2 regions of the Shewanella sp. BC20 genome follow, and region 2 is predicted to be linked to the other one. Evidence: predicted binding sites of a transcription regulator. Region 2 holds the regulator's gene; the other holds the start of a gene.

Region 1 (7,452 bases), on a different contig from region 2:
CGATTTTGAGGCACAGTGTACCGAACTTGCTGGCTTTTTCAGCGATTAACACGCTTGTGCTAATTTGATGTGCGATTTCACGCATTTTTAGATTAATGATGCTTTATCAGATTGATAGAGATAGATACACTGGGGCAACGATCGCACAGATCCTTTGCGAGGATCGCCTGTGGTGCACTTTTTCGGTTAAGCCTATCGAATAACAAAGGATAATAAGGTTATGAAATACATCGAAGTGGATGAAGAGCTCTATCGTCATATTGCCAGCAAAACGGAACGTATTGGTGAGAGCGCCTCTGACATTCTCCGTCGATTACTCGGCCTGTCCGTCGATGCGGTTGAACAGGCGCAGCCACAGGCCATTAGCCAACCGAGTTTAGAGGCAACGACGTCTGAGCCACAGATTGCGCCTCAGGTCGAAACCTTAGTCTCTGCGGCCGATTTCAATCAATTGGTGGATGAGCATAAGTTAGAACAGCAAAAAGGCGCCGTGGGTCGTTTCTTATTCTTGCTTGAGAGTTTATATCAACAGAGCCAAGCGCAATTCTCACAAATTTTGCAGATCCAAGGTCGCGATCGACTCTATTTTGCGCGTTCACGGGAAGAGTTACTCAAGGCCAGTGCTACCGCCAACCCCAAGGAAATCGGTAATACCGGATTTTGGGTCACGACCAACAATAACACCGCCAAAAAACGGGCGATTTTAGTCGAAGCCTTAATGCAATTTGGCTGCGATGCCCAAATCGCCAACGGCATTGCCGAACGCGTATAACGCCTTTATCGACGCCGCAATGATGCGGCGTTTCCATTTAATTAACCGATTTTCCAGTAGGAGAGGATCAGGTGGCAATACATCAACGGGCAGGACAAACTGCGAGTCAGACGGATCTGGTGAATATTCCAAAGCTGATGAGCCATTATTACAGCATCAAACCTAATGTTGATGCTGCAGAGCAACGTGTGACGTTCGGGACCTCGGGTCACCGCGGAACTGCGTTTCAAGCAAGTTTTAATCAAGACCATATTTGGGCGATTACCCAGGCCGTGGTGGATTATCGCCAATCGGTGAATATCGACGGCCCGCTATTCTTAGGTATCGATACCCACGCCTTATCTTATGCGGCTTACGTGTCGGCGATTGAAGTGTTAGCGGCAAATAAGGTGACTGTGCATATTCAGCAAAATGATGGCTTTACCCCCACGCCTGTGGTGTCCCATGCCATTATCTGCGCCAATCGTGAAGCGGCGCTGAGTGGTGCCGCCTTAAGCGATGGTTTGATTATTACGCCATCTCACAATCCACCGCAGGATGGTGGCATCAAGTACAATCCTCCCCATGGCGGCCCAGCCGAAGGTAATATCACAGCGTGGATTGAGTCCCGCGCCAACGATTACCTGCGCGCAGGGTTAAAGGGCGTTAATAAGCTGGCTTATGCAGATGCATTGGCTTCGGGTTATGTGCATGCCATCGATCTGATCACGCCCTATGTCGCGGATTTAGAAAATGTGGTCGATATGCACGCTATCGCCAAGGCTAAGCTTAAATTGGGCGTTGACCCATTAGGCGGCTCGGGTATTCATTATTGGGCGCCGATTGCCAAGCACTATGGCATCAATATCACCTTAGTTAACGATAAAGTCGACCCAAGCTTTAGCTTTATGTCGCTCGATAAAGACGGCAAGATCCGTATGGATTGTTCTTCGCCCTATGCGATGGCCGGCTTACTGGCCCACAAAGAATCCTTCGATTTATGTGTCGGCAACGATCCTGACTACGACAGACACGGAATCGTGTGTCCGGGCACCGGACTGATGGACCCCAACCATTATTTAGCGGTAGCCATTGATTATTTGCTGACCCACAGACCTGAATGGAGCGAGCAGCTAGCCATCGGCAAGACGCTGGTATCGAGCGCGCTTATCGATAAAATCTGCGCCTTCCATGGCAAAAAATTACTCGAAGTCCCGGTAGGCTTTAAGTGGTTCGTCGATGGATTAGCCGAGGCAACCATTGCATTTGGTGGTGAGGAGAGTGCGGGCGCCGCCTTCCTGCGCCGTGATGGCACGACTTGGTGTACCGACAAAGACGGTTTTATTCTGGTATTGCTTGCGGCCGAAATGCTTGCGGTTACTGGCAAGACGCCGGGGCAACGCCATCAAGAATTAGTGGCGCAGTTCGGTCAAAGCTTCTACAAGCGTATCGACAGTCCGATTAGCCTTGAGAACAAAGCCAAATTTGCCAAGCTTAATGCAGAGACCTTAAACGCCACTATGCTGGCGGGTGAGAAGATCGATGCCGTATTAACCCATGCCCCAGGTAACAATGCCTCAATTGGTGGCATCAAAGTGACGACGGCCAATGGTTGGTTCGCGGCGCGGCCGTCGGGCACTGAGGCGTTATTTAAGATTTACGGTGAGAGCTTTATCAGTGAGCAGCATCTTGCCGATATCATTAAAGACGCACAGGCCTTGATTGATAAGGCGCTAAGCGCCTGATTTAGCGTTTACGCATTCTCTTTACAGATAAAAACGCACTCATGGAAATCCTATGGGTGCGTTTTTATTTGCAGCGATGAGAAGCAAAAGCTGCTCACTCGGATGCTAAATGGTGATGATCAGTACTCGAGATGGCAACTCGGTAAGTTATTCTTATCGATATAGTTTTGATGATATTCCTCAGCGACATGGAATTGCTGTAAAGGCACGATTTCAGTCACTATGTGGCGTAATCCCCAGCGGCCCGAGCGGGCAAAGGCCAGTTTGGAGGCTTCGGCCGCGGCTTTTTGCTCACGGTCGTGGAAGAAAATGGTACTGCGGTACTGAGTGCCGATATCGCCGCCCTGCATATTGAGCGTGGTCGGGTTGTGGTTCTTCCAAAACACATCCAATAACTCGTCGTAGCTGACAATCGCAGGGTCAAACTCCACTTGCACGACTTCGGCATGACCTGTCTTGCCTTTTTTGACTTCCTCATAGGTAGTCGCTTCGTTATTGCCACCCATATAGCCGCAGGTCGCGTTGGTCACGCCGTTGACTTGTCTAAAGAAATACTCCACGCCCCAAAAACAGCCGGCACCGAAAGTTGCAAACGCCATGATAAATCCTGATAGAAGTCTAGATGGCTAAGGATTGTGATAAAACTCATGCCTAAAAGCAAGTGTGTCGACAAAATTAATCCTATGTCGACCAAATGTGGCTAAGATGCTGTTGTTTTGCCGTGAAATGCGCTTGTTTGACCAGAATGACAGAGTAACGGCCCAAAAACTTGTGTTAGTATGGATGCGCTTTTTAAGGCGGGTAGCGATAAGTGCCATGAAACAGGCAGTTATTACCATCACACACGCCTTTAACACGCTATTATAAGGAGAATTCTGTGTTACAAGCTCTGTTAGATTCGAAGGATTTTCTCGCGCTGACCCTCGCCAATCCTGAAACCCTCGGGGGTGAGTTTAGTTTCACCTTAGGGGAACATACTCGAGTCGAAGTGTGGGACACCGGCGTCATCGTTTTTGAGCCAGTACAAGCCCAAGGTAAGGATGTCATTCTCTCCTGCGGTGTCCACGGTAATGAAACCGCCCCCATCGAACTCTGCAATACCTTAATCAAACAGCTTCTCCAACAAAAAATCATCGCCAAACAACGCACGCTCTTTCTTATTGGTAACCCTTTAGCGATTAATAATGGGACTCGCATTATCGACGAGAACATGAATCGTCTGTTTAGTGGCGAGCATTCAAACCCACCGGGATTAGTCAATCCTGAGCGGGTGCGGGCAAAAAAATTAGAAGCCTATGTCGACCGCTTCTTTAAGGGCACAGCAGGGCGCCAACGTATTCACTACGATTTACACACGGCGATGCGTGCGTCAAAACACGAAAAGTTTGCGATTTATCCCTATCGTCCCGGCCGTGCTTACAGCGCCGAGCAAATCATGTTTTTAGCTGCCAGTGGCGTCGATACTGTGTTATTTCACCATGAGCCGACGACCACCTTTAGTTATTTTTCCTCCGAGCAGTATGGCGCCGATGCCTTTACCATTGAATTAGGTAAGGTATATCCCATGGGGCAAAACGATATGACGCGTTTTATTGCCGCCCAAGAGATGTTTATGCGCCTTATCACAGACAAACCCTTAGCGCTTGAGCCATTCTCGGCGAATAAGGTGAATTTGTATCAAGTGTGTCGGGTGATTAACAAACATTTTGATGATTTTGAATTTACCTTCGCGACCGATGTCGAAAACTTCCGATCGTTCCCGAAAGGCTTTGTATTGGCCCGAGAGGGTGGACAGGAAATTAAAGTCGAACAGGAATTTGAAGCGATTGTTTTCCCTAATGCTAAGGTGCCCATCGGCAATCGCACTGTGATATGCCTGATCCCTTCAGTCTCGCCAGATGTTCGCTAGTTTTGTAAAGCATTATATACATGCCCACAGGGGATTAGTTGTCGTTTGAACTGTGCCAACGGTTGATAGGTAGTTTACGTTAACGTAATGTTCATCCGGCATATTCGTATAAATTAGGCGTTGTGGATTTTCCATGGCGTAACGAGATAACAAGAGCACAATATGAGCAAAGCAACACTCAACACTGATACAGTGCACCGTGTCGGCTTCTTGGATAAGGCATCGCTTCACATTCCTATCCTTCGAATTCTACAAGCAGACGGCACTACCTATGAAACCGCGGTTTTGCCTGTAATAGATGAAGCCTTAGCCACCAAAATTTACGATACTTGCGTATTCACGCGGGTACTCGACGAACGTATGTTAGGCGCACAGCGTCAGGGACGGATCAGCTTCTATATGACCTGTACGGGTGAAGAAGCGGCGATCGTCGGCAGTGTCGCGGCGCTTGATCAAGAAGACGTGATCCTCGCGCAATATCGTGAACATGCGGCGCTACGCTACCGTGGTTTTACGACTGAACAGTTTATGAACCAAATGTTCAGCAATGAGAAGGACTTAGGTAAAGGTCGCCAAATGCCAATCCACTACGGCTGCGCGGCGTTAAACTACCAAACCATTTCATCGCCACTGGCCACGCAAATCCCGCAAGCGACAGGTGTCGGTTATAGCCTGAAAATGCAGGGCAAACGTAATGTCGCCGTCTGTTATTTTGGTGAAGGCGCTGCGTCTGAAGGTGACTTCCACGCCGGCTTGAATATGGCGGCGGTGTTAAAATGCCCGGTGATTTTCTTCTGCCGTAACAATGGTTATGCGATTTCCACCCCAACTGAAGAGCAGTTTGCCGGTAACGGTATCGCTAGCCGCGGTGTGGGTTACGGTATGCACACCATTCGCGTCGATGGCAATGATATGTTGGCTGTTTTGGCTGCAACTCAACAAGCGCGCGCCTATGCGATTGAGCACAATGCCCCCGTGTTAATTGAAGCAATGACTTATCGTCTGGGCGCCCACTCATCTTCTGACGATCCTTCTGGCTATCGCTCCAAAGAAGAAGAGGCGAAGTGGCAGCAACACGATCCAGTCAAACGCTTCAAGTTATGGTTGATCAACAAAGGCTGGTTGGCCGAGGCCGATGATGCCCAGCGTTACGAAAAGTACCGTGAAGAAGTGTTAGCCGCCGTTAAAGTCGCTGAAAAATTACCTATCCCTATGCTGGATGAGATCATTGAAGATGTGTACGACAAGCCAACACCAGCGCTGAAAAAGCAGCTGAGTGAACTTAAAGAACACATCAAGAAATATCCGCAATCCTATCCCAAAAGTGCAGGGAGGCTATAAGCCGTGGCAGAAATGAATATGTTACAGGCCGTCAATGAGGCCTTGTCTATCGCCATGCAATCTGACGAGCGCATGGTGGTATTTGGTGAAGACGTTGGCCACTTTGGCGGTGTGTTTCGCGCAACCTCAGGTTTACAGGAAAAGTTTGGTCGCAGCCGCTGCTTTAACACGCCGCTGACTGAACAAGGCATTGCGGGTTTTGCCAACGGTTTAGCCTCTAATGGTATGACCGCCGTAGCCGAAATCCAGTTCGCCGATTACATCTTTCCAGCGTTCGATCAAATAGTGAACGAGTCTGCTAAATTCCGTTACCGCAGTGGTAATGAATTTAACGTGGGAAGCCTAGTGTTCCGTACACCTTATGGTGGCGGTATTGCGGGCGGCCATTATCATTCACAATCGCCAGAAGCTTATTTTACCCAAACCCCAGGCTTAAAAGTGGTTGTGCCACGTAATCCAGAGCAGGCCAAGGGCTTATTATTAGCCTCTATTCGCGATAAAAACCCTGTGGTGTTCTTTGAGCCAAAGCGTTTATACCGTGCTTCAGTGGGTGAAGTCCCTGCGGGCGATTATGAAATCGAGCTGGGTAAAGCCGAAGTGGTGCGTGAAGGGAAAGACATCACCTTAGTGGCCTGGGGCGCACAGATGGAAATCATCGAAAAAGCGGCCGACATGGCGGCAAAAGAGGGGATTTCCTGCGAAATTATCGACCTACGTACACTCGCGCCTTGGGATGTAGATACCGTTGCTGATTCTGTGAAGAAGACAGGCCGCTTACTGATCAACCACGAAGCGCCATTGACGGGTGGTTTTGCCGGTGAAATCGCCGCGACGATTCAGCAAGAGTGTTTCTTGTATTTAGAATCACCCATCAGCCGTGTATGTGGTCTAGATACCCCATATCCACTGGTCCACGAAAAAGAATATATGCCCGATGCGCTCAAAACCTTTGAAGCCATTAAGGCATCGGTGAACTTCTAGGAGTCCGGTATGATTAAAGATTTTATTTTGCCGGACATTGGTGAAGGCGTTGTCGAGTGCGAACTCGTCGAGTGGTTGGTGCAAGAGGGCGATACGATTGCTGAAGATCAGCCCATCGCCGATGTGATGACTGACAAAGCCTTAGTGCAAATTCCAGCGCCTTTTGCGGGAGTCGTGACCAAGCTGTATTACGCCAAAGGCGATATCGCTAAGGTGCATGCACCGCTTTATGCCGTGCAGATTGAGTCCGACGAAGCTGCACCTGTTGCTGCATCTCAGCCTGAAGCACACACCGCGACGCAAGCACCTGCAAGCCAATCCAGCGCGGCGGGTACGAGCGTAGAAGAATTTCTGCTGCCCGATATTGGCGAAGGCATTGTTGAGTGTGAACTGGTCGAATGGCTAGTCCAAGAAGGCGATACTGTGGTTGAAGACCAACCCATCGCCGATGTGATGACAGATAAAGCCCTAGTGCAAATCCCTGCTATCAAAGCGGGCAAAATTGTCAAATTGCACTACCGTAAGGGCCAGTTAGCGAAAGTACATGCACCACTATTTGCGATTGAGGTCGAAGGTGGAGTTAGTGCGCCAGTCAGACATGCACAGGAAGCAAGCGCAACCGCTGCGAATACCGCAGCACCAGTCGCTTGCGCGGCGGTGTCCTCGGAGCCTGCTCGCCAAGGTAAAGCCTTAGCCAGTCCAGCCGTTCGCCGTATGGCACGTGC
Region 2 (7,452 bases):
ATAACGCCAGAATAGACGGCGATAACCGAGTTGTTCCTTCAATTCCCGATAAAAAGGCAGCGGGCCAGAACCCGCGAGTTTGTTTGCGCTGACCATATGAATGCCGCGCTCGAAAAACTCTGGGTATTGCAGGGTTAAACTGGCGCTGGCGCTGATGTCTAATGCAATCAGTTCATCACAGTTAAGTTGTTCTAATTGTTCAAATAGATGCTCGTACTGCCAAGGTGTTGCCTCGGCATCGAATTCCTGCTGCCAGCTTTCCAAATCCACACCAGTGGACTTAATCAAAGCTTTACTGGAAGTAACCAGACCGACTAACTCGACTTGCGCTTCAAGCTCTTGATTTAACGAGGGAGAAACTGACTTAAACAGTTTCACCCACGCCTCGCCAATATTGCCCACACCCAGCAGCAATACGCCAATGCGTTTACGCGGGCCAGCACAGCGGCGATGCACTTTTTGCGTCAGCAGATTAACCTGCGACTGTGGCACTAAGGTCACCAAACTTAAGTCACCACTGAACAAGGGCTTAGCGTCGCGGCTCAGTAAACGGGCAAAGCTGCGGCGATAATGCTCGGCATCGGCACTCACAAGCGCCACTAAACCGAGTTCGGTATTAATTTGCAGATCTTTAATGCCGAGGGCTTCGGCCTGCGCATCCAATAACTTTTGTACTTGTTTTTGGTTTTCAGCGGTATAGGCAAGCTCGAGTCGTTGATGCGCCGATACCCAATGGGCCAGTGGCGTTAATCCTGCTTCGACTAATTGCTCGAGCAGACTGGCCACATCGCCCGCGATCTTAAAGCCAAATAACACCACGGCATTCAGGTTAGTCACCACAGGCGCACTCGCCGAGGAGCTGTGGGGCGCAATCAGGGTAAAGTCGGTATGGGAGGCGTAGCTTGAACGTACGGCTAGGCTCACCTCAGTGTTAAACAGCGGCTGCAAAGTGCGCGAATGCAAAACAGGCGAACCTAGACGCGCCAAGCGGTCTGCTTCGGCGAGGGACATGCTCTTGAGTAATTTCGCATCGTTGATCTTATTCGGATCGGCGTTAAATACCCCTTCAACGTCGGTCCAAATGGTCACGCGCTCAATGTCGGCAAGGCTAGCAATTAAGCTGGCGCTAAAGTCAGAGCCATTGCGACCAAGCAGCAAGGTATCGCCACGCTCGTTGGCACAGATAAAACCTGTGATCACTAAACGCTCGTTAGGATGCGCCGCCAGTAAGGCTTGCACTTTGGCGCGGGATTCTTGCACGCGAATTTGCGGCACAGCGGCCTCGTCGGCCACAAGAATCGAGCAGGCATCCACATGGCTTGCGGCCACACCCGATTCACGCAGCAGCGCCGCCATTAAGCGCGCCGACCAACGCTCACCAAAGCTCACCACATGGCTAATTTGGTAATCGTTACGGGAATCTAAAGATAATAGACTGATTAACTGGGCTTTATCCGTGGTTAAACGCTCACGTAAATCCCGCGCCTGCTCGTTAGATAACAGCTGCTCAATCAAGCCTTGCTGATAGCTGATGAGGACTTGTAATTCTTCTTGCCATAATTGGTTGCTATCGCGCAGCGACAACAACTTATATAAAAAGTTAGTAGTTTTACCCGCGGCAGACACCACCACCAGATCATCACTGTGGCCATGGGTTAACAGAATATGGGCAACTCGGCGATAACAATCGGCATCGGCTAAGCTGGAACCACCAAATTTATGTAAGTGACAACGTGCCATCTCGAATTCCTCTACTGACAAGCCGCAACGGCGGCCAATCCTGCTTGAATATCTGCAACTAAGTCGTCGGCATCTTCAATACCAACCGACAAACGTAATAGGGTGTCTTTAATGCCAGCTTCATAACGTGCTTGGGGCTCCATCGCCCTGTGGGTCATAGTCGCGGGCACGGCCACGAGACTCTCAACGCCACCTAAGCTCTCGGCCACGCTAAATAAACTTAAGGCATCTAAAAAGGCGACCACTTCGGCCTCGCCGCCCTTAAGCTCAAAACTCAGCATAGCGCCAAAGCCTTTTTGCTGCTTGGCGGCAATGGCATGGCTGGGGTGATCCGCAAGGCCTGGGTAATACACTTTGCTCACAACAGAGCTGTTCGTCAGCACGTCCACAATACGCTGGGCATTGCTTTGGTGCTCGCGAATGCGCACGGCTAAGGTACGCAGACCGCGCAGAGTTTGATAACTGTCGAAGGCAGAACCCGTTAAGCCCAAGGTGTTCGACCACCAATGTAAGGTCTCACCGAGTTGAGGATCTTTGGCGATCACCGCGCCGCCCACCACATCGCTGTGACCATTGATGTACTTAGTGGTGGAGTGGATAACGATATCGGCACCGAGTAACAGCGGTTGCTGCAAAATGGGCGAGAGGAAAGTATTGTCCACCACCACTAAAGCACCTACGGCGTGGCTCGCCTTCGCGATAGCTTTGATATCGACGACTCGCAGCAGAGGGTTTGATGGGGTTTCAATCCACACCATCTTAGGTTGCTGGGCGATGGCTTGCTCGAGCGCTTGGGCGTCGGTTTGATCGACCACCAGCAGTTTAAATTGGCCCTTTTTAGCCAAGTTAGTGAATAAACGGTAAGAACCGCCGTAACAATCGTGGGGCACCACCAGCAAATCATCGGGGCCGAGCAAGGTAGTCACTAAGGTAATGGCTGCCATGCCAGTGCAAGTCACCACACCGGTTGCGCCCTTTTCTAGCTTAGCTAAGGCATCGCCTAAGATGCTGCGGGTAGGATTGCCGGAACGGCTGTAATCAAATTCGCGAGGATTTTTATGACCATCGAAGGCGTAATTAGTCGACAGGTAAATTGGCGGCACCACCGCGCCATACTGAGTATCGCTTTCGATACCCTGACGCACTGCTAATGTGGCTAATTGACGTTCGGTCACTAATTTGCCTGCGGTCATCGGGAACTCCTAAGTTCGCAAAGAGATGTCTGGACGTCTAAATGTACCTAAGCCCAGTGGTATCGTCAATAGGCGTTAAGACGTTTAGACGTCTAAACATAAAGAAATCTGTTTGCAATCACTAAGAAATAGTAGCAATAATTTGACTGTTATCTGTAAGGGTTTAAAATCTGCCCCGAATTTAGCGTTATAACAGGTGAGTCAATGACTGAATGGAATGGGGAATACATCAGCCCCTATGCTGAACATGGCAAGAAGAATGAACAAGTAAAGAAAATTACTGTGTCTATTCCGCTCAAAGTGCTAAAAGTCCTCACGGATGAACGTACCCGTCGTCAGGTGAACAACCTGCGCCACGCCACCAATAGCGAACTCTTGTGTGAAGCATTTTTGCATGCCTACACCGGCCAGCCTCTGCCTGATGATGCCGATCTGTCGAAAGATAGCCCAGACAGCATTCCCGCCGAAGCGAAAAGGTTGATGGACGAGATGGGGATCGAGTGGGAAGATATGGAGTAACGCTTAAGCGTCCAATATCCTACTTATCATTAGGGATCGTTAATACTCATCTTGCTTGATGGGTTAGAGTAACGATCCCTATTTTGTTTTGATGGAATCCTATGTTCTCCTTGATAGATCCACAAACGCTCGCCATTGCGTCTGTGATTGTGTTTTTAGGTGCCCTCACCCAGAGTCTGATTGGCTTTGGCCTTGCCGTGGTGGCGAGCCCGTTGCTGTATATTGTCGACCCCGAATTAGTGCCCGCCCCCGTGATTGTGATGGGTTTTTCCATCGCCCTACTCACCCTACTGCGTGAACGCGGCCATTTAGAATTCAATGGCTTGCAATATGCGCTTATCGGTCGAGTGCCCGGAGGTTTTATCGGTGCCAGCCTGCTACTGTTTGCGCCGCAGCCGATTCTTGGTCTGGCGATTGCTGGCATTGTGGCAGTCGCCGTGGTGCTGAGCCTGTATAAATTGACTCTTCCCGTGAATAAGGCAACCCTGTTTGGCGCGGGCGTGGTCTCGGGGATTTTTGGTAATATTGCCGCCATTGGTGGCCCACCGATGGCGATTTTGTTGGCGGGTAAGGATGCCTCCAAATTTCGCGCCGCACTGTCGGCCTTCTTTATCTTCAGCTCGACCATAGCCCTGGTCATTCTTGGGGTGACGGGCCTACTCGAAATCAAGCATTTGTGGTTATCACTCATGCTACTGCCCTCGGTCTTTTTAGGCTATTTAGTGGCGGGCAAACTGGTGGGGAATGTGGATAAACATAAGACCAAGATGGCAACCTTAGCCCTCTGCGCTATCAGTGCTTTAGTGCTTACGGTGAAATCTGTGATTGAGCTATTGCCGCAATAATTACCGCAATAATTACCGCAATAGAATCCTGCCAATCGCCCCCATAAAAAAAGCACCGTTAATCGGTGCTTTTTGCTTGCTGGGATAGGTGATTTACCCCATCGATATTGCCATTAACCAATGGCACTAACTTAGATAGCTTTGTCCCGCATACACAATAAAGTGTCTCAGTGCTAACACGCCGGTTAAGCTGGCGCAGGCCACCATAATCATCGCGCCCTTGCTGTGGCGCGTCGCGGTCGGCAACAGCATAAATAGCAGTGGGATACCAAAACCAATCCCGACCACGCCAATCCAGAATACGCTCGCCCACACGCCAGAGGTGAGTGATGCCAGCGCCGCAGCCGCCGCGCCGCCCTGAAAGTACAAGGCGCAGAACAACATAAACAGGAACATGATTTCGATTGCCATCACTGGCAGCTCTAAGCCATGCATTTTGGCTAAGGCCTTGTCGTGGCTATCGGTCTTGAACATCACCAGCGCCAGCACCGCATTAGCCGCCGCGCCCGCCGATAAACCAGAGACTAAAAACAGCGCAGGCAATACCGCAGTGTTCAACATCGGATAGGCATTCATGGCCGAAATTAAGAAGCCAGTATAAGCACCCACGCCAATCGCGAGAATAAACAGCAGCACTTCAATCAGCTTTCTAAAGGGCATCAGCAGCTTAGCAATAGGCACGAGGAAACCTAAGCCCCACTTTGGCAGCTCATCGCGCAGCACAAGAATCGCGTAGGCAAATGCTAAGGGTGAATAAGCCAGTAGTGCTAAGACACCAATCGCCATTACAGACTGGAAGTTGTAGTTGATTAAAATCAGCCAAAAATGGAAAGGCTTCGTTAAATCAAACACTAAACATGCCAAGCCTAGGCAAATGGCCACTGGGCCAATAATGGCTGCGGCCTTGAGAATACTCGTCTCCCCCTGCGCTTGCTCCTTATTAAACCAACGCAGGCCAATGCCAATCAGCAAACTTCCGGCGGATAAACCCGCCATAAACAGATACACGGCGATGATCCAATGCCAAGTGACGGGATCATATTGCGCCATATCGCCCCAAGTATTGTTCATAATCAAATCCCCCCTCTTTTGGTAGGAACGCGATACACCCTAGGCTTGGTGCCTAAATGGGTCTTATCTTGGTAAGTGATCTTAGTGTTGAGTAGCATAGCGACCTCACTCTGTGGATCGTTGGCATCGCCAAACACTAAGGCATCGGTCGGACACACAGTCACACAGGCGGGCTCTTCACCCCGAGCTAAGCGCGTGTCCTTACAGAAGTTACACTTGTCAGCCACTTTGGTTTCTGGGTTCATAAAACGTACCTTGTAGGGGCACGCCGCCACGCAGTACATACAACCCACGCACTTATCGCCATGGATGGAAACAATCCCATCCTCACCCACATAGGCCGCGCCCGTTGGGCACACCTTCACACAAGGCGCATCTTCACACTGCTGGCACGATACCCTGTGGTACTTAAAGTGCAGGTGTGGCATCTCGCCAAAGGGGCCCTCTACGCGCACTTGTAAGCGAGTCACGCCCTCGGGGACGCCATTTTCACTGCGGCAGGCCACGTTACAGGCTTGGCAGCCGATGCACTTGTTCTCATCGTGCACCATCACATATCTTTTCGTCATTTGAGCCTCCAATTAGCGTTTTGCCAGCGTGACGCCTGTCGTATGAATATTCATGCCACACACAGGGGCTGTTTGATGGGGCAGTAAGTTTCCGCAGTGGATACCTTTACCTGTCGCTCTAACCAACTCTTTGTTTTTAGAGCCAAAGCCCATATAGGCAAACACGGTATCGGGGCGAATGCCCGGGGTGAATAAGGCGTGGCCTTCTTCGCTACCCACGCTGCTGGTTAACCGAATCGGGTCACCGTTACTTATCCCTAACTTGCCCGCCGTGACGGGATGCACCCAAATGGCGTTATCCGACATTAGGTTAGCTAACATAGGGATATTGTGAGTCGCACCATTGGTATGCACGGCGACCTTGCCTTGGATAAAGTACAGCTCGTCGGCTTTCTTCAAATGCACTTCGCGGAACTTAATCACCCCGCGTCCTGGCGCCATGGCTTCAACCTTGGCCGAGGTCAATTCAATCTTGCCGCTTGGGGTTTTAAAGCTGAGCAAACTGCCGTAGGTGCCGTCTTCATCCACGGCTTTGGCATTGGCGTAGGCCTTAGTAAACTCGGCCACCATCTTAGGTTCGCGCAGCATGATGGGCTTGCCGAAGCTAACAAAACCTTCATCCTTGATGCGGCGCAGCAGTGCGGTATCACGATTCACCTGCAGCAGTTGCAGGGTTTCCATGTTGTCCCAAGGGTAAAATTCACTTAGCCCAAGCTTATGGCCAATGTCCTTAAAGATTTGCCATGAGGGTTTAGTGTCGCCCAAGGTTTCCACCACGCGTTGACGCACATAGTAAGCAGGATTTTTACCCGACTTGTCGGCGATTTCTTCATCGCGCTCAAGGTAAGTCGACTCGGGTAAAATGACGTCGGCATAGGCGGCGGTTTCACTGATATACACATCGCACACGGCAACAAAATCGAGCTTTTTCAAGGCTTCAACCACACGCGCCCTGTCGGTCATGGTTTGCATTGGGTTGGTACGGGACATCACCCAGCCGTGTAATTGATAGGGCACGGCAGTTAAGGTCGCATCGAGAATCGTTTGATAAATCCCGCCCGATGACCACATCATGGCGTACTGCTCTTCCACTTGGTCGATACGTTTCGCCGCAGGCTTAGGCATATCTTTTACGCCGGGCTTACCTAATACGGGCGCCACGCTTTCTCCCGCCAGTTTGTTATAGTCGCCAGGCTTTTGACCTAGGTAGATACCGCCCTTACGCTCGATATTACCAATCAAAATATTGGCAGCGTACAAGGCGCGGCGCATTTCAAACTCTTCGGTGGTAAAGGTGGCTCTGTGACCAAAATCCACCACAGCATGGGGCGCCTTGGCCGCATATTCGTGGGCGATACGGCGAATATCTTTGGCGGGCACATCGGAAACGGTTTCGGCCCACTCAGGGGTGTAGGCTTTGACTTCGGCGGCGAAGGCATCAAACCCTTCAACATAACGTTCGATAAAGGCCTTGTCGTAGAGATTATCTTCAATCAATACATGGCATAAGGCTAA

The links. The regulator MetJ, encoded in region 2, represses methionine synthesis genes. The targets are predictions, from matches to a motif close to TAGACGTCTAGACGTCTA.
Region 1: the regulator MetJ is predicted to act here: its motif matches at 3,108-3,125, upstream of msrA (peptide-methionine (S)-S-oxide reductase MsrA).

The regions. Positions count from the first base shown of each region.
Region 1 covers NZ_NHRI01000004.1:69,905-77,356, reverse strand. The annotation lists gene seqA (replication initiation negative regulator SeqA) at 221-772, shown strand; gene pgm (phosphoglucomutase (alpha-D-glucose-1,6-bisphosphate-dependent)) at 844-2,496, shown strand; gene msrA (peptide-methionine (S)-S-oxide reductase MsrA) at 2,616-3,095, opposite strand; gene astE (succinylglutamate desuccinylase) at 3,374-4,405, shown strand; gene CBX96_RS06040 (thiamine pyrophosphate-dependent dehydrogenase E1 component subunit alpha) at 4,568-5,746, shown strand; gene CBX96_RS06035 (alpha-ketoacid dehydrogenase subunit beta) at 5,750-6,727, shown strand; gene CBX96_RS06030 (dihydrolipoyllysine-residue acetyltransferase) at 6,737-7,452, shown strand, end outside.
Region 2 covers NZ_NHRI01000022.1:60,013-67,464, forward strand. The annotation lists gene CBX96_RS18685 (bifunctional aspartate kinase/homoserine dehydrogenase II) at 1-1,740, opposite strand, end outside; gene metB (cystathionine gamma-synthase) at 1,752-2,915, opposite strand; gene metJ (met regulon transcriptional regulator MetJ) at 3,138-3,452, shown strand; gene CBX96_RS18700 (sulfite exporter TauE/SafE family protein) at 3,554-4,297, shown strand; gene nrfD (NrfD/PsrC family molybdoenzyme membrane anchor subunit) at 4,424-5,368, opposite strand; gene CBX96_RS18710 (4Fe-4S dicluster domain-containing protein) at 5,371-5,937, opposite strand; gene phsA (thiosulfate reductase PhsA) at 5,950-7,452, opposite strand, start outside.